DNA from 2 places in the Streptomyces sp. NBC_01352 genome. Region 1 is predicted to be linked to the other one. Evidence: riboswitches for the same ligand, from Rfam matches in the RefSeq annotation. Region 1 holds a riboswitch; the other holds the start of a gene.
The links. A riboswitch is a leader RNA that binds a small molecule or an ion and turns the genes downstream of it on or off. The one in region 1 is predicted to bind S-adenosylmethionine.
Positions count from the first base shown of each region.

Region 1 (8,733 bases):
TCGTCCGGCAGCAGCTGGAAGTAGTCCGCCGGCGCCCACGGTGTGTGCGAGAAATGGCTGATCCGCAGGTCCGGCCGCAGCTCGCGGAGCATGCCCGGCACCAGGCACAGGTGGTAGTCCTGCACCATCACCGCCGCGCCCTCGGCCGCCTCCTCCGCCAGCGCCTCGGCGAACGCGCGGTTGTACGTCTCGTACGACGCCCACTGCCGCCGGAACTCCGCGTCGAAGACCGGCTCCAGCGGGGTCTGGTACAGCATGTGGTGGACGAACCACAGCACGGAGTTGGCGATGCCGTTGTACGCGTCGGCGTGCACGTCGGCAGGGATGTCGAGCATGCGGACGCCCGGCTCGCCGACGCCGCGCCGTACCGCCTCGCGGTCGCCGTCGCCGAGCGCCGAGCACACCCACAGCGTGCCCGCGTCGGACCCGATGGCGGACAGTCCCGAGACCAGCCCGCCGCCACCCCGTTTGGCGTGGAGCGTGCCGCCCGTGCTGTCTGGGCGCACCTCGTACGAAACCGGGCCGCGGTTGGACGCGACGAGTACCTCAGCACTCCGAGCAGCCTGCGTTGAAGCCATACGCCACAACCTAGCCCGGCCCGGAAACAATCAAACGTTCGGGCGGCTCCGAGGGCCGTATACGGCCCCTGTACGGCCTTCGTACGGCCCTCGGACGCCGGAACACACCCGGTCAGGCGACCTTTCGATGCGCGTACTCCGCGATCTCCACCATCGGCGGCCGCTCCTCCGTGTCCACGGAGTAGGTGCGCGGCTCGAAGCCGTCCTCGCCCCGTTCGAACTGGGTGAGGGAGGGACGGATCAGGTGCCCGCGGGCCAGCCGGAGCTGGGCCGTGCGGTAGATCGCGGCGGACATGCGGCCCAGTGCCTGGCCGTCCTGGTGGCGGTGCTTGCGCACCCCGACGTCGACCTGGGCGAGCGCGTCGAGGCCCACCAGGTGCAGGGCGTCGACCAGCATGCCCAGCTCCACGCCGTAGCCCACCGGGAAGGGGAGCTGTTCCAGGAGCGAGCGGCGGGCCGCGTACTCACCGCCGAGCGGCTGTACGAAACCGGCCAGCTGCGGCCAGTGCATGTTCAGCAGCGGGCGGGCCATCAGTTCGGTGACCCGGCCGCCCTGACCGGCAGCGCCGCCGAGGGGACGGTCGTACATCCCCTTGACCAGCTGGACCCCGGGTTCGGTGAGCAGCGGCCCCACGATCCCGGAGACGAAGTCGGAGGAGAACTCCTTCAGGTCGGCGTCGATGAAGCAGATGATGTCGCCGTTGGTGGCCAGGAGCGAGCGCCAGAGCACCTCGCCCTTGCCGGGGGCGATCGGTATGCGGGGGAGTATGTCGTCGCGGTGGACGACCCGGGCCCCCGCGGCGGCTGCCACCTCGGAGGTGCGGTCGGTCGATCCCGAGTCGACGACGACGATCTCGTCGACGAGCGGGACCTGTTGCATGAGGTCGTGACGGATCACGGCGACGATGTCACCGACCGTCTCCTCCTCGTTGAGCGCGGGCAGCACGACACTGACCGACTGTCGCGTGGCGCGTTTCGCTGCCAGGATCTTGTGGAGCGGGCGATCGGTCTTAGACCAGGAGCGAGTGCTCAGCCAACGCTCGACCTCATTCAGCACGGTGCGCGGCTCCTCTGCGTTCTCTCGGCGAGCGTGTGATCCATGCCTCTTGGTGGAACATGTGATCCATCTCGCGGTTCGGACGGCTATCTCAACTGTCCTGGCCTTCGGTTACAGTCTTGAACAACGCTGATGACCATCGCATGTCGGGGTCGGCGTTCCGTTTCAACGATCAACAACTACATACCGCTCATCCAGAGGGGCAGAGGGATACGGCCCGATGAAGCCCCGGCAACCCTCCAGCCGGTCTCGTGGCGATCAGTGACGATCGTTTTTGCGAGGCTCCCCGGCTAGGGAAGGTGCCAAATCCGTCTCACGGCGAGATGCGTCGTGAGGAAGATGAGGAGAAAGGGCCTCGCCTCACATGGCTGCGCAGACTGTTGCAAGCACCACGGACACCACCGCGAACGTCCCCGCGGACTCCCCCGTCGACCTCGGCCCCGCCGCAGCGCTCAGCTGCCGCGAATGCGGCCACCGCGTGCCCCTCGGCCCGGTCTTCGCGTGCGAGGAGTGTTTCGGCCCGCTCGAGATCGCGTACGACTTCTCCGCATACGACACGGAGGAGCTCCGCAAGCAGATCGAGGCGGGACCCGCGAACATCTGGCGCTACGCGCCGCTGCTGCCCGTCCCGGCCGACGTGGCGGACAAGCCCAACATCAACCCCGGCTGGACCAAGCTAGTCAAGGCCGACAACCTCGCCCGCGAGCTGGGTGTCGACGCCGGCAAGCTCTTCGTCAAGGACGACTCCGGCAACCCGACGCACTCCTTCAAGGACCGCGTCGTCGCCCAGGCCATCGAGGCCGCCCGCGCCTTCGGCTTCACCACCCTCTCCTGCTCCTCCACGGGCAACCTGGCCGGTGCGGTGGGCGCCGCGGCGGCCCGCGCCGGCTTCCGCTCCTGCGTGTTCATCCCGCACGACCTGGAGCAGGGCAAGGTCGTCATGGCCGCGATCTACGGCGGCGAGCTCGTCGGCATCGAGGGCAACTACGACGACGTGAACCGCTTCTGCTCCGAGCTGATCGGCGACCCGGCCGGCGAGGGCTGGGGCTTCGTCAACGTCAACCTGCGGCCGTACTACGCCGAGGGCTCCAAGACCCTGGCGTACGAGATCTGCGAGCAGCTCGGCTGGCAGCTGCCGGACCAGCTGGTCGTGCCGATCGCCTCCGGCTCGCAGCTCACGAAGATCGACAAGGGTCTGAAGGAGCTGATCGAGCTCGGACTCGTCGAGGACAAGCCGTACAAGATCTTCGGTGCGCAGGCCGAGGGCTGCTCGCCGGTGTCCGTCGCCTACAAGGCCGGGCACGACGTCGTGCGGCCGCAGAAGCCGAACACCATCGCCAAGTCGCTGGCCATCGGCAACCCGGCAGACGGGCCGTACGTCCTCGACATCGCGCGGCGTACGGGCGGTGCGGTGGAGGACGTCAACGACGAGCAGGTCGTCGACGCGATCAAGCTCCTCGCGCGGACCGAGGGCATCTTCGCGGAGACCGCCGGTGGTGTGACGGTCGGCGTCGCGAAGAAGCTGATCGAGAACGGGCTGCTGGACCCGACGTTGACCACGGTCGTGCTGAACACCGGCGACGGGCTGAAGACGTTGGATGCGGTGGCGGGTACGGGGCTTACTGCGACGATTCGCCCGAACCTGGAGTCGTTCCGTGAGGCTGGTCTCGCGTAGTTGCGTTCGTCTGCGGGCCAGTGGGGGCTGGTCGCGCAGTTCCCCGCGCCCCTTCAGGGCGCTTACCTGACCGGAGGTCACATCGTGAGCGTTACCGTCCGCATCCCCACCATCCTGCGCACCTACACCGGCGGCAAGGCCGAGGTCGCCGCCGAGGGGGGCACCCTCGCCGAGGTCATCAGTGACCTGGAGAAGAACCACACCGGTATCGCCGCCCGTGTGCTCGACGACCAGGGCAAGCTGCGTCGGTTCGTCAACGTGTACGTGAACGACGACGACGTCCGCTTCGAGCAGGGACTGGAGACCGCGACCCCGGACGGTGCCGGCGTGTCCATCATTCCGGCCGTCGCCGGAGGCTGATCATTACCGTCGGTAACGTCGGTAACTGAGAGTTCAACGAATTGCCCCCTCCGTGAGAGAAGCGGAGGGGGCAATTCAATGTGGTTGAGCGCGGTACAGTTGGGGAACGCGATGCCGACCTGCGGGTCGTAAGCCCTTGAATTCAACCTTGCACCCGACAAGAAGTAGCCAAAGTGTGTGCTTCTTTCGCGGCTTTTGTGCTTTTTGTGGGGCCCGACTTGCCCTGAATTCGGGTGAATTCTCACCACATTCCGGACCGTGCGCGTCCAGAATTCTCGTCCGATTGACCTGTTGCAGACGGCAGTTGGACAGATACATTCGGCCGCGGTCGACGCGTTCCGGCGCACGCCCCCAACCATGTGGGGGGTGAGGTCTGACCCGGATCCGCGAAGTGTGGATCTGTGCAAGGGCCAGTAATAGGGGAGTTAGGCATGGCTCAGGGCACCGTCAAGTGGTTCAACGCGGAGAAGGGGTACGGCTTCATCGCGGTCGACGGTGGTGCGGATGTTTTCGTCCACTACAGCGCGATTCAGATGGACGGCTACCGCACCCTGGAGGAAGGCCAGCGGGTTGATTTCGAGATCTCGCAGGGCCAGAAAGGGCCGCAGGCGGACATGGTCCGACTGGCGACCGGCTGAAGCACGCGCCGACTGACAGCGACGTTCTTCTGTTCTTCGGAGGGCTCGTATCCCATGGGGAGTCATGGGTTACGAGCCCTTCGGCATGTCCGGCGCCGGGTCCGCGCCGCGGTGCCGACCTCCGAGAGGCGCTTGCACTCGACAGGGGCGAGTGCTAATCATTGGCGTTAGCACTCTGAAGGTGAGAGTGACAACGAGGACCGGGTCGGTGAGGCCCGCAGGCCATGTGGGGCAAGGAACCACGAGGCAGGCAGGCCGTCCGTCGCGGGCGCCAGCGCGGTCCGGAGAAATCCACCCCCTGTCCGGGAGGACCACTTCACATGGCCAAGATCATCGCGTTCGACGAGGAGGCACGGCGCGGTCTCGAGCGCGGGATGAACCAGCTCGCCGACGCCGTCAAGGTCACCCTTGGCCCCAAGGGCCGCAACGTCGTCCTCGAGAAGAAGTGGGGCGCGCCCACGATCACCAACGATGGTGTTTCCATCGCCAAGGAGATCGAGCTCGAGGACCCGTACGAGAAGATCGGCGCCGAGCTGGTCAAGGAAGTCGCCAAGAAGACGGACGACGTCGCCGGCGACGGAACGACCACGGCGACCGTGCTCGCCCAGGCGCTCGTGCGCGAGGGTCTGCGCAACGTAGCCGCCGGCGCCAACCCCATGGCCCTCAAGCGCGGTATCGAGAAGGCCGTCGAGGCCGTCTCCGGTGCCCTGCTCGAGCAGGCCAAGGACGTCGAGACCAAGGAGCAGATCGCCTCCACGGCCTCCATCTCCGCCGCCGACACCCAGATCGGCGAGCTCATCGCCGAGGCGATGGACAAGGTCGGCAAGGAAGGCGTCATCACCGTCGAGGAGTCCCAGACCTTCGGTCTCGAGCTTGAGCTCACCGAGGGTATGCGCTTCGACAAGGGCTACATCTCGGCGTACTTCGCGACCGACATGGAGCGTATGGAGGCGTCGCTCGACGACCCGTACATCCTGATCGCCAACTCCAAGATCGGTTCCGTCAAGGACCTGCTCCCGCTCCTCGAGAAGGTCATGCAGTCGGGCAAGCCGCTGCTGATCATCGCCGAGGACGTCGAGGGCGAGGCCCTGTCGACCCTGGTCGTCAACAAGATCCGTGGCACCTTCAAGTCCGTCGCCGTCAAGGCTCCGGGCTTCGGTGACCGCCGCAAGGCGATGCTGAACGACATCGCCATCCTCACCGGCGGCGAGGTCATCTCCGAGGAGGTCGGCCTCAAGCTGGAGAACACCTCGATCGACCTTCTGGGCCGTGCCCGCAAGGTCGTCATCACCAAGGACGAGACCACCATCGTCGACGGTGCCGGCTCCTCCGAGCAGGTTCAGGGCCGGGTCAACCAGATCCGCGCCGAGATCGAGAACAGCGACTCCGACTACGACCGCGAGAAGCTCCAGGAGCGCCTGGCGAAGCTCGCGGGCGGCGTGGCCGTCATCAAGGCCGGTGCCGCGACCGAGGTCGAGCTCAAGGAGCGCAAGCACCGCATCGAGGACGCCGTTCGCAACGCGAAGGCGGCCGTCGAGGAGGGCATCGTCGCCGGTGGTGGCGTGGCCCTGCTCCAGGCCTCCTCGGTCTTCGAGAAGCTGGACCTCGAAGGTGACGAGGCGACCGGCGCCAACGCCGTGAAGCTCGCCCTGGAGGCCCCGCTCAAGCAGATCGCCGTCAACGGTGGTCTCGAGGGTGGCGTCATCGTCGAGAAGGTGCGCAACCTGCCCGTCGGTCACGGCCTGAACGCCGCGACCGGTGAGTACGTCGACATGATCGCCGAAGGCATCATCGACCCGGCGAAGGTGACGCGCTCTGCCCTGCAGAACGCCGCCTCCATCGCCGCGCTGTTCCTCACCACCGAGGCCGTCATCGCCGACAAGCCGGAGAAGGCGGGCGCTGCCCCGGCCGGCGGCGGCATGCCGGGCGGTGACATGGACTTCTGATCCTTCCGAGGATCGCGAGTTCATCGCAGTACGACAGTTCACGCTGTACGACGCCGAGGGCGGTACCCCCTGGAGACAGGAGGTACCGCCCTCGGGCGTGTCCGGGATCACAGCACAGGTGGAATGCCGTGGGGCGGTGGGTCGGTTGGGACCTGAGTACCGTACATGCGTATGCACATACCGCCTGGTCAATTGGAGCTCCCCACGTGACTGCCCCCACCGCCGAGTCCACCTCCCGCGCGGCCCGCATCCTCTCCCGGCCGACCGCGATCAACGGCCTCACCGTCCCGAACCGCATCGCGATGGCGCCCATGACCCGCGCCTTCTCCCCGGGCGGCATCCCGGGCGCGGACGTGGCGTCGTACTACGCGCGCCGCGCCGCCGCGGGCGTCGGCCTGATCGTCACCGAGGGCACCTACGTCGGACACGAGTCGGCGGGCCAGAGCGACAGCATCCCGCGCTTCCACGGCGAGGAGCAGCTCGCGGGCTGGGCGAAGGTCGCGACCGAGGTGCACGCGGCGGGCGGCACCATCGTGCCGCAGCTGTGGCACATCGGCATGGTGCGCGAGCAGGGCCAGCCGCCCTACGCCGACGCCCCCGCCGTCGGCCCCTCCGGCCTGCGCCTCGGCGCCGACGAGCCCACCGGCAAGGCGATGACCCAGCGGGACCTGGACGACGTCATCGGCGCGTTCGCCGAGGCCGCCGCGGCCGCCGAGCGCATCGGCTTCGACGGCGTGGAGATCCACGGCGCCCACGGCTACCTCGTCGACCAGTTCCTGTGGTCCGGCACCAACCGCCGTACCGACGCCTACGGCGGCGACCCGGTGGCCCGCGCCAGGTTCGCCGAGGAGCTCGTGGCGGCGGTCCGCGAGACCGTCTCGGCCGACTTCCCGGTCATCTTCCGCTACTCCCAGTGGAAGCAGGAGGCCTACCGCGCCCGCCTCGCCGAGACCCCCGAGGAGCTGGAGTCGATCCTCGCCCCGCTCGCCGCGGCCGGCGTCGACGCCTTCCACGCCTCCACCCGCCGCTACTGGCTCCCCGAGTTCGACGGCTCGGACCTCAACCTGGCCGGCTGGACCAAGAAGCTCACCGGCAAGCCCGTCATCACCGTCGGCTCGGTCGGCCTCGACGGCGACTTCCTCAAGGGCTTCCAGGGCGAGGGCGCCCCGGTCAAGGGCATCGACGACCTGCTCGACCGCCTGGAGGCCGAGGAGTTCGACCTGATCGCCGTGGGCCGCGCGCTGCTCCAGGACCCGGAGTGGGCGGCGAAGGTCCTCGCCGACCGCTTCGACGAGCTGAAGCCGTACGACGCGGCGGCGCTGAAGACCCTGAGCTGATCTCCGAGTCCCTCTAGTGTTCGAGAGATGCGGATACTGCATCTCTCGGACACCCATCTGGAACGCACCGACGCCCCCAACAAGCACGGCGTCAACGCCACCGAGTCCCTGCGCCTGATGCTCGCCGAACTCCGGCACCAACGGGGCGTGGACGCGGTCGTCGTCACCGGAGACCTCGCCAACGACGGGGCGGTGGAGGCGTATACGGCCCTGAAGGAACTGGTGGGGGAGTTCGCCCGAGGTCTCGGCGCGCCGGTGTTCTACACGACCGGCAACCATGACGAGCGGGTGGCCTTCGGCACGGTGCTGGGCAGCGGGCACCCGGAGCCCGAGTCCGTCCTGGAGTCCGACTCGGTCCCGGAGCCCGAGGTGTCGGAGCGGGCGGCCATGAGCACGGTCGGCGGGTGGCGTTTCATCACGCTGGACTCGCTGGTGCCGGGGAAGGTGCACGGCCATCTGAGCCGCGCCCAACTGAACTGGCTGCGGGCGTTGTTGAGGAGGCCCGCGCCTCAGGGCACGATCCTCGCCTTCCACCATCCGCCGATCACGCTGGACGTCGAGACGCAGCGCGTCTTCGGCCTGCGCAACCCGGAAGAGCTGGCCGCGGTCATCCAGGGCACCGACGTCCGGGTCGTCCTCACCGGCCACTTCCACCTCCAGCTCTTCGGCTTCCTGGCGTCCGTGCCGGTCTGGGTCACCCCGGGAGTCGTCAACCGCATCGACCTCACGACCGCGCCCGGGACGGAACGGGCCGTACGCGGTGCCTCGGCCTCCCTCGTGGAGCTGGGCGGAGCGACCGGCCCGCTGTTCCACACCTTCCACGCACGCGACCCGCAGGCGCACGAGACGGTGTACGAGCTGGGGGAGGAGCGCGTGCGATCGCTTGTTCGGGATCATGGTTAAGGGCAATCATTCTCGCAGGCAACGATCAGCGAGGAGCGCGCCGACGATGACGACGACCGAGCCCCGAGACCCCACGACCGACTCCGCCCCGCCTGTGGTCCGTACCGAAGGCGGGGTGGTGCGCGGGAGGCGGGAGGACGGGCTGACCGTCTTCCGCGGTATCCCGTTCGCCGCGCCGCCGGTCGGGGAGGCACGCTTCCAGGCGCCCCGCCCGGCCCCGGCGTGGGAAGGCATACGCG
Region 1 is NZ_CP108354.1:6,002,090-6,010,822, forward strand. Features, by position in the region: gene OG252_RS28025 (alpha,alpha-trehalose-phosphate synthase (UDP-forming)) at 1-578, opposite strand, end outside; gene OG252_RS28030 (glucosyl-3-phosphoglycerate synthase) at 691-1,635, opposite strand; SAM riboswitch class I at 1,823-1,981, shown strand; gene thrC (threonine synthase) at 2,000-3,310, shown strand; gene OG252_RS28040 (MoaD/ThiS family protein) at 3,395-3,670, shown strand; gene OG252_RS28045 (cold-shock protein) at 4,102-4,308, shown strand; gene groL (chaperonin GroEL) at 4,629-6,254, shown strand; gene OG252_RS28055 (NADH:flavin oxidoreductase) at 6,461-7,591, shown strand; gene OG252_RS28060 (metallophosphoesterase family protein) at 7,619-8,494, shown strand; gene OG252_RS28065 (carboxylesterase/lipase family protein) at 8,541-8,733, shown strand, end outside.

Region 2 (8,733 bases), 1.9 Mb from region 1:
TGGGCGGACTCGGTCCGGTCAGCGAGGGCCTGTTCGGCTGGATCTTCGGACTCGGCTCGCTGATCGCGGTCGCCGTCTGGGTCGCCGCTCGGACCGCAAAGGCCAAGAAGTCATGAGTAGCCAAGACATTCCAGAAGAGAACCTGCCCGCTGAGCAGGACCACACGCACGGTGCGGTGGGCGTCGCGGACGAGAAGAACCCGTTCGCCGACCCCGGACTGCCGCCCCACGAGCACCGCATCCAGGACATCGACGAGCGGGCCGCCAGGCGGTCCGAGCGTACGGTCGCCATGATGTTCGTGCTGTCGATGCTGGCCACCGTCGGCTTCATCGCCTCCTATGTGGCGATCCCGCACGACAAGGCGATCTACGTCTTCCCGATCGGGCACATCAACGCGCTGAACTTCGCCCTGGGTCTGACCCTCGGTGCGGCGCTGTTCCTGATCGGCGCGGGCGCGGTCCACTGGGCCCGCACCCTGATGTCCGACGAGGAGATCGCCGACGAGCGGCACCCGATCGAGGCGGAGCCCGAGGTCAAGGCCAAGGTCATGGCCGACTTCAAGCAGGGCGCCAAGGAGTCCGCGCTCGGCCGCCGCAAGCTGATCCGCAACACGATGTTCGGCGCGCTGGCCCTGTTCCCGCTCTCCGGCGTCATGCTGCTGCGCGACCTCGGTCCGCTGCCGGGCACCAAGCTCCGCCACACCCTGTGGTCCAAGGGCAAGCTGCTCGTCAACATGAACACCAACGAGCCGCTGCGGGCCTCCGACGTCGCGGTCGGCTCGCTGACCTTCGCCAAGCCCGAGGGCCTGGAGGAGCACGACCACGAGTTCCAGACCGAGATCGCCAAGGCCGCCCTGATGATCGTCCGGATCCAGCCGGACGACATCAAGGACAAGCGCGAACTCGAGTGGTCGCACGAGGGCATCGTGGCGTACTCGAAGATCTGCACCCACGTCGGCTGCCCGATCTCGCTGTACGAGCAGCAGACGCACCACGTGCTGTGCCCCTGTCACCAGTCCACCTTCGACCTCTCCGACGGCGCCCGGGTGATCTTCGGCCCCGCCGGTCACGCCCTGCCGCAGCTGCGCATCGGTGTGAACGACGAGGGCTACCTCGAGGCGCTCGGCGACTTCGATGAGCCCGTCGGTCCTGCTTTCTGGGAGCGCGGATGAGCACTGAGACCACCGCCAAGGACTCGCGTTCGCGCGAGAAGGCACCGGCCGGCGAGCGCGTCGCCGACTGGGCCGACGGCCGGCTGGGGATCTACTCCCTGGCCAAGGCCAACATGCGCAAGATCTTCCCCGACCACTGGTCGTTCATGTTGGGTGAGGTCTGCCTCTACAGCTTCATCATCATCATCCTCACGGGTGTGTATCTGACGCTGTTCTTCCACCCGTCGATGAACGAGGTGGAGTACCACGGCAGCTACGTCCCGCTGCAGGGACAGCTGATGTCCGAGGCGTTCAACTCGACCATGCACATCTCCTTCGATGTGCGCGGTGGTCTGCTGATCCGGCAGATCCACCACTGGGCGGCGCTGATCTTCCTCGCCGGCATGTTCGTGCACATGATGCGCGTCTTCTTCACGGGTGCGTTCCGCAAGCCCCGTGAGGTCAACTGGCTGTTCGGCTTCCTGCTGTTCGTCCTGGGCATGTTCACCGGCTTCACCGGTTACTCGCTCCCGGACGACCTGCTCTCCGGCACCGGTGTCCGCTTCATGGAGGGCGCGGTCCTGTCCGTGCCGATCGTCGGCACGTACCTGTCGTTCTTCCTCTTCGGAGGCGAGTTCCCGGGCGGCGACTTCGTGGCCCGCTTCTACTCGATCCACGTGCTGTTGCTGCCGGGCATCATGCTCGGTCTGGTGGTCGCCCACCTGATCCTGGTCTTCTACCACAAGCACACCCAGTTCGCGGGCCCCGGAAAGACGAACAAGAACGTCGTCGGCATGCCGCTGCTGCCGGTCTACATGGCCAAGGCCGGAGGCTTCTTCTTCCTGGTCTTCGGTGTCATCGCGGCCATCTCGGCGATCGCCTCGATCAACCCGATCTGGTCCATGGGCCCCTACCGCCCGGACCAGGTGTCCACCGGCGCCCAGCCCGACTGGTACATGGGCTTCTCCGAGGGCCTGATCCGTGTCATGCCCGGCTGGGAGATCAACTTCTGGGGCCACACGCTCGTCCTGGGCGTGTTCATCCCGCTGGTGATCTTCCCGCTGGTCCTGGTCGCGATCGCGGTCTACCCGTTCATCGAGTCCTGGGTCACCGGCGACAAGCGCGAGCACCACATCCTGGACCGCCCGCGCAACGTGCCGACCCGTACGGCCTTCGGCGTCGCGTGGATCACCTGGTACATGGTGCTGCTGATCGGTGGTGGAAACGACCTCTGGGCCACCCACTTCCACCTGTCGATCAACGCCATCACCTGGTTCGTACGGATCGCGTTCTTCGTCGCCCCGGTCCTCGCGTTCGTCATCACCAAGCGGATCTGCCTCGGCCTCCAGCGCCGGGACAAGGACAAGGTGCTGCACGGCCGCGAGTCGGGCATCATCAAGCGCCTGCCGCACGGTGAGTTCATCGAGGTGCACGAGCCGCTCAGCCAGGACGCGCTGCACACGCTCACCGCGCACGAGCAGTACGTGCCGGCGCAGATCGGCCCGACGGTCGACGAGAACGGCGTCGAGCGCAAGGTGAAGGGCTCCGAGAAGCTGCGCGCCAAGCTGAGCGAGGCGTACTACGGCGAAGAGGCCCAGATCCCCAAGCCGACCGTCGAGGAGTACAAGGAGATCACGAGCGGCCACGGCCACCACTGATCGCTGCGCTCGCCACGCGCGGTAGAGCTGGAGAAGGGCCCCGTCCGAAGACCGGACGGGGCCCTTTGCCGTGCCCGTCGCTGGATAGGGTGGACCCCGTCGAGATTCGCGTCCCGTCGGACGGGACTACACCCAGGAGCGGCTTATGAGCGCTGTGACCCCCGCTGGAGGCGACACCGCGGCGGACCGTTCCTGGCCCGAGGTACTGAGCGCACTGCTCGGCGGGCGGGACCTGAGCGCCGGCGACACGGCCTGGGCGATGGACCGCTTCATGAGCGGCGAGGCCTCGGACGCCCAGATCGCGGGCTTCATGGTGGCGCTGCGGGCCAAGGGCGAGACCGTCGAGGAGATCAACGGTCTCGTCGAGGCGATGTACGCGCACGCGCAGCCGCTGGACATCCCGGGTCCCGCCGTCGACATCGTCGGTACGGGCGGCGACCGGGCCAAGACGGTCAACATCTCGACGATGTCCGCCATCGTGATCGCGGGTACCGGGGCGAAGGTCGTCAAGCACGGCAACCGGGCCTCGTCCTCGGCGAGCGGGTCGTCCGACGTGCTGGAGAAGCTCGGCATCAACCTGGACCTGTCGCCCGAAGGGGTCGCGCGGGTGGTGGAGGAGGCCGGGATCACCTTCTGCTTCGCGGCCAAGTTCCACCCCTCGATGCGATTCGTCGGCGCGGTCCGGCGGGACCTCGGCATCCCGACCTCCTTCAACCTCCTCGGGCCGCTGACCAACCCCGCCAAGGTCACCGCCTCGGCGATCGGCTGCTTCGACACCCGGATGGCGGGGCTCATCGCCGGTGTACTGGCCGAGCGCGGCTCCTCCGCACTGGTGTTCCGCGGCGACGACGGCCTGGACGAGCTGACCACCACGGCCACCTCCCGGGTGTGGGTGGTGCGCGACGGCAAGGTCGCCGAGGAGGCCTTCGACCCGCGGGACGTCGGCCTCGAGCTGGTGCCGGTGGAAGCCCTGCGGGGCGCCGACGCGTCGTACAACGCCGAGGTCGCCCGGCGGCTGCTGGACGGCGAGACGGGGCCGGTGCGGGACGCCGTACTGCTGAACTCGGCTGCGGCGCTGGTGGCGTTGGAGCCGACCGGGGCGCCGCTGGCCGAGCAGCTCGGGGTCGGTATGGCCAAGGCAGCCGAGTCGATCGACTCGGGCGCGGCCAAGCGGACGCTGGAGCGGTGGGTGGCGGCCAGCAACGCGTAGCACCGCACGTCGTGTTGTCCCGCGATCCGGACTCGGGTTGCGGGACCGCGATCACTTCGCGTACGTTTTTCAACCAGGTCATGAGTGACAGTCATGAGGCCCCGGCCGACTGTCCGGCAACCCTCCGTCCGTGGCGGGGTGCCCCGGGTGAAGACCAGGTCGTGGGCAGCAAGGCCTACGGCAAGCGCGGACCCCTCGCGGCTCTTGAACGAGCGCAGTACCAGGGGTCCTGGTCGTCGAGGGAGCCTTCCGTGAGCAAGCGAATGCGATAGGGCCGCAGAGCCCCGCCTCCGCACACCCCTTTTCACCTTCTCCAGCGCTGAGCCAGGTCCGCTCGCGCGGTGATTCCACCTGCCTCTCACGGGAGTTCGCCATGTCTGTCTCCAGCGTTGCCGCCGCCCAGTCCGTCTGCAGTGACATTTCGGGGGCGTTGCCCGTTCTGGGCCGGGATGTCACCGTCCCGCTCGTCACCGGCGGCGAGGTCACCTATGCCGCGCTCGACTACGCGGCCAGCGCGCCGGCGCTGCAGCGCGTGTGGGACGACGTGGCGGCCTACGCCCCGTACTACGGCAGCGTCCACCGGGGCGCCGGCTACCTCTCCCAGCTGTCCACCGACCTCTTCGAGAACGCCCGCACGACGGTCGCCGAGTTCCTCGACTGCCGAGCCGACGACCAGGTGGTCTTCACCCGGTCCACCACCGACTCGCTCAACCTGCTGGCCGCCGCGCTCCCGGCCGACTGCCAGGTCTTCGTCTTCGAGACCGAGCACCACGCCTCGCTGCTGCCCTGGCAGGACGCCCGCGTCAGCTACCTCGACGCCCCGCGCACCCCGCGCCAGGCGGTGGCGACCCTGGAGCGCGCCCTCGCCGACCGCGACCCGCACGGCCCGGCCCTGGTCTGCGTGACCGGCGCCTCGAACGTCACCGGTGAGCTGTGGCCCGTACGGGAGCTCGCGGCCGCAGCGCACGCGCACGGCGCCCGGATCGTCCTGGACGCCGCCCAACTGGCCCCGCACCACCCGGTGTCGGTCCAGGACCTCGACGTCGACTGGGTCGCCTTCTCCGGGCACAAGCTGTACGCCCCCTTCGGCTCCGGCGTCCTGGCCGGCCGTGCCGACTGGCTGCGCGCGGCAGAGCCGTACCTCGCGGGCGGCGGAGCCAGCCGCAAGGTCACGCGGCGCCAGGACGGGGGAGTGGACGTGGAGTGGCACGAGAGCGCCGCCCGCCACGAGGCCGGCTCGCCCAACGTCATCGGCGTCTACGCCATCGCCTCCGCCTGCAAGGCCCTCACCGAGGCCGGCTTCGACACGCTGGTGGCCCGGGAACAGCACCTGATCGACACGGTCCGCGCGGGTCTCGCCGAGGTCCCCGAGGTCAGGGTCCTCTCCCTCTTCGGCGACGACGCCCCGCGGGTCGGCGTGATCTCCTTCGTCGTCGAGGGCTGGAACAGCTCCCACTTCGCCGCCGCGCTCTCCGCCGAGTACGGCATCGGCGTCCGCGACGGCCTCTTCTGCGCCCACCCGCTGGTGCGCACGCTGCTCGGCAGTGACCCCCGGAGCCAGGGTGAGTGCGGTGCCCCCGAGGCCGCGCCCGGCGAGAAGTCCCTCAACGCGATCCGGGTGAGCTTCGGCGCGGGCACACCCGACGAGCACGTGGAGCGTTTCGTCGGCGCCGTGAAGGAACTGGTCCGGGACGGCGCGAAGTGGACGTACCGGACGGAGGACGGCCGCTGCGTACCGGCCGTCTGAGGGACTGACGTCCACCAGCGCGTATACGCTCCCTCTCGGCAGCCGTACGACGTAGGGGGACACGGGGTGCAGGAGCTGCGCGAGACGGATCCTCGGGCCATCGGGCCCTATGAGGTCCTGGGCAGACTCGGGTCCGGCGGCATGGGCGAGGTGTATCTCGCCGAGGCGCGGCGCGGGCCGCGGCTGGCCGTGAAGGTGGTGCGGGCCGAGCATGCGGAGGACCGGACCTTCCGGGCGCGGTTCCGGCACGAGGTGCGGGCCGCGCAGACCGTCGGCGGGGCGGGGACGTACACCGCGCGGGTCGTGGACGCGGACACCGAGGCCCCGCGGCCGTGGATGGCCACCGAGTTCGTCGACGGGCCGAACCTGCGGGACGCGGTGTTCGACGGCGGCCCCCTGACGGCAGACGCGGTACGGCTGCTGGCGGCCGCGCTCGCCGAGGCGCTCGCCGCGATCCACGCCAAGGGGCTGGTGCACCGGGACCTCAAGCCCTCCAACATCCTGCTGGCGCAGGACGGACCCCGAGTGATCGACTTCGGGATCGTCCGGGCCCTGGAAGGGACGGCGCTGACCCGGACCGGGGTGGTCGTCGGTTCGGTCGGCTATGTCTCGCCCGAGCAGATCCGCAACGGTGCCCACGTGGGGCCGGCCAGCGACGTCTTCTCGCTGGGCGCGGTGCTCGCCTACGCGTCCGGCGGCAAGGAGCCGTTCGGCGAGGGACAGGACTCGGTCGTCCTGCTGCGGATCCTGACCGGGGACGTCGACCTGTCCGCCGTACCGAAGGACCATCTGCCGCTGGTGGAGGCGTGTCTGCGGGACGATCCGGGCGCCCGGCCGACGCCCGCGGACGTGGTCGCGGCCACGGGGCACGGCGCGCGTTCGCTGCGCGAGGGCCTGCGGTCGGGGTGGTACGCGGCCGGTCCCGGGGGAGGGGCCGCCTCCGTCGGGGGCGGTGAGCGCTGGATCCCGGAGCACGGGTCGAAGGAGCGGGAGAGCCGGGTCGAGTACGTGGCGCCCGTGACCGTCACGGACTTACCGGAGGTCGCACAGGCCCCGCCGCGGCCGCCCTCGCGGCGACGGCTGCTGGGGGCGCTGACCGGTGGCGCGGGAGTGGTGGCGGCCGGTGGCCTCGGCGGCTGGCTGCTGCTGCGGGACTCCTCGGACGGCAAGGCAGGGGCCGCGGGCGGATCCGGCACCCCGGCCCCGTCCTCCGCGGCGGGAACACCTCAGGTGGGCTGGCAGTACAAGGTCGAGGGACTGGGCGGAGGACACGGGCCCTGTGCCGCGCTGTCGCCCGACGGCAGGCGGGTGTACGTCGGGGGCGCGGACCGCTCGCTGCACGCCGTGGACCTGAACGGCCGGAGTGTCTGGCGCACCGCACTGGGCGGCGAGGTCATGTCCCCGCTGGCCACCGCCGACGGCATGTACTGCCTGCTGTTCGACGGACAGGACGGCGCCTTGGAGCTCTGCGCGCTCGGCCGGGGCGGCAAGGTGCGCTGGACCAAGCCGGTCGCCGCGAACAGCCAGGTCCCGGTGGCCGCGGGCGGACTGGTCCTGGTGTCCTACGCCTCTTCGTCGGACGAGGGCGGGGTGCGGGCGTACGCGCCCGACGGCAGCGTGCGCTGGAGCACGCCGACCGGAGCGGCGCCCACCAGCGAACCCACGGTGGCGGACTCGGTGGTCTACGTCGGCACCTTCGGCGACGAGGTGCAGGCCCTGGACGCGAAGACCGGGAAGCGGCTCTGGGCGACGCGGGCAGGCTCGGACACCGGGCGGCCCACGCTGGTCGGGGACACGCTGCTGGTCGGGTCGGGCGGCGAGCGGTCCCTGCACGGCATCAGCCGGTCCGGAAAGGCCCTGTGGCACGTGGCCGACGAGATGCTGTACGGCAGCCGCTACTTCAGCTGTGTCGCCTTCGGCGGTCTCGGTGTCTCCGCGACCGACTACGAGGTCGTCGCCCTGGACCCGGCCGACGGATCCAGGGCGTGGGCCTTCCGGTTCGACGACGAGGGGAACCAGTACAGCGATCCGACGGTCGCCGGCGGCACGCTCTACGCACGCCGGGGCGCGACGCTCTACGGCCTGGACCGTCAGGGCAGGCGGACCTGGCAGAAGCGGGTCGAGGGCGGAGCGTCCGTCGGCACCCAGAGCCCGGTCGTCCGCGACGGACGCGTCTATGCCGCGACCGCCGACGGCATCACCGTCCTCGCGCTGAAGCAGTAAGCAGTCCTAGGGCCGCGGTACCAGTGCCGAGGCCCTAGCTGTCGAGCCCGATCGCGAACGCCGCCTCCAGGTCGTGCTGCGAGTACGTCCGGAACGCCACGTGCGTGTCCGTCCCCTCCACGCCCGGGATCTTGCTGATGTGCCCGGGAATGACCTCCGCGAGATCCTCGTGCCGCTTCACCCGGACCATCGCGATCAGGTCGTACGTGCCGGTCACGGAGAACACCTCACTGACGTTCTCCAGCGCCGCGATCGACTCCGCGATCTCGGGGATCCGGTCCACGCTGGTCTTGATGAGGACGATCGCGGTGATCACGGCTGGTTCTCTCCCTCGGGGGACGGAGCTGGGGCGGCCTTCACTCTAGTCGCACGCCCGAAGCGCACCCACGCGAACGTGAGCCCCAGGCCGAAGCCCACCAGGTGCGCCAGGTAGGCCACGCCGGGGCCCTGGCCGGCCCGGCCCGCGGCCAGCCATTGGAGGGCGGCCCAGAAGGGCAGGACGACCCAGGCCGGGAAGCGCAGCGGGAGGAAGAAGAGGAACGGCAGGAGACTGGTGACACGGGCTCCGGGGAACAGGTACAGGAACGCGCCGAGGACCGCCGAGATCGCCCCGGACGCGCCGACCAGGGACTGCTCGGAGTCGGCGTTGGCGGCCGCGTAGGCCAGCAGGGCCAGGTAGCCGCAGCCCAGATAGAAGAGAGTGAACTGGAAGCGGCCCATCCGTTCCTCGGTCAGCACGCCGAAG
Region 2 is NZ_CP108354.1:7,927,799-7,936,531, forward strand. Features, by position in the region: gene qcrC (cytochrome bc1 complex diheme cytochrome c subunit) at 1-116, shown strand, start outside; gene qcrA (cytochrome bc1 complex Rieske iron-sulfur subunit) at 113-1,171, shown strand; gene qcrB (cytochrome bc1 complex cytochrome b subunit) at 1,168-2,808, shown strand; gene trpD (anthranilate phosphoribosyltransferase) at 2,954-4,018, shown strand; SAM riboswitch class IV at 4,095-4,211, shown strand; gene OG252_RS36525 (aminotransferase class V-fold PLP-dependent enzyme) at 4,392-5,765, shown strand; gene OG252_RS36530 (serine/threonine-protein kinase) at 5,832-7,988, shown strand; gene OG252_RS36535 (Lrp/AsnC family transcriptional regulator) at 8,023-8,304, opposite strand; gene OG252_RS36540 (rhomboid family intramembrane serine protease) at 8,301-8,733, opposite strand, start outside.
Region 2: another riboswitch for S-adenosylmethionine. It lies ahead of OG252_RS36525 (aminotransferase class V-fold PLP-dependent enzyme); the one in region 1 lies ahead of thrC (threonine synthase).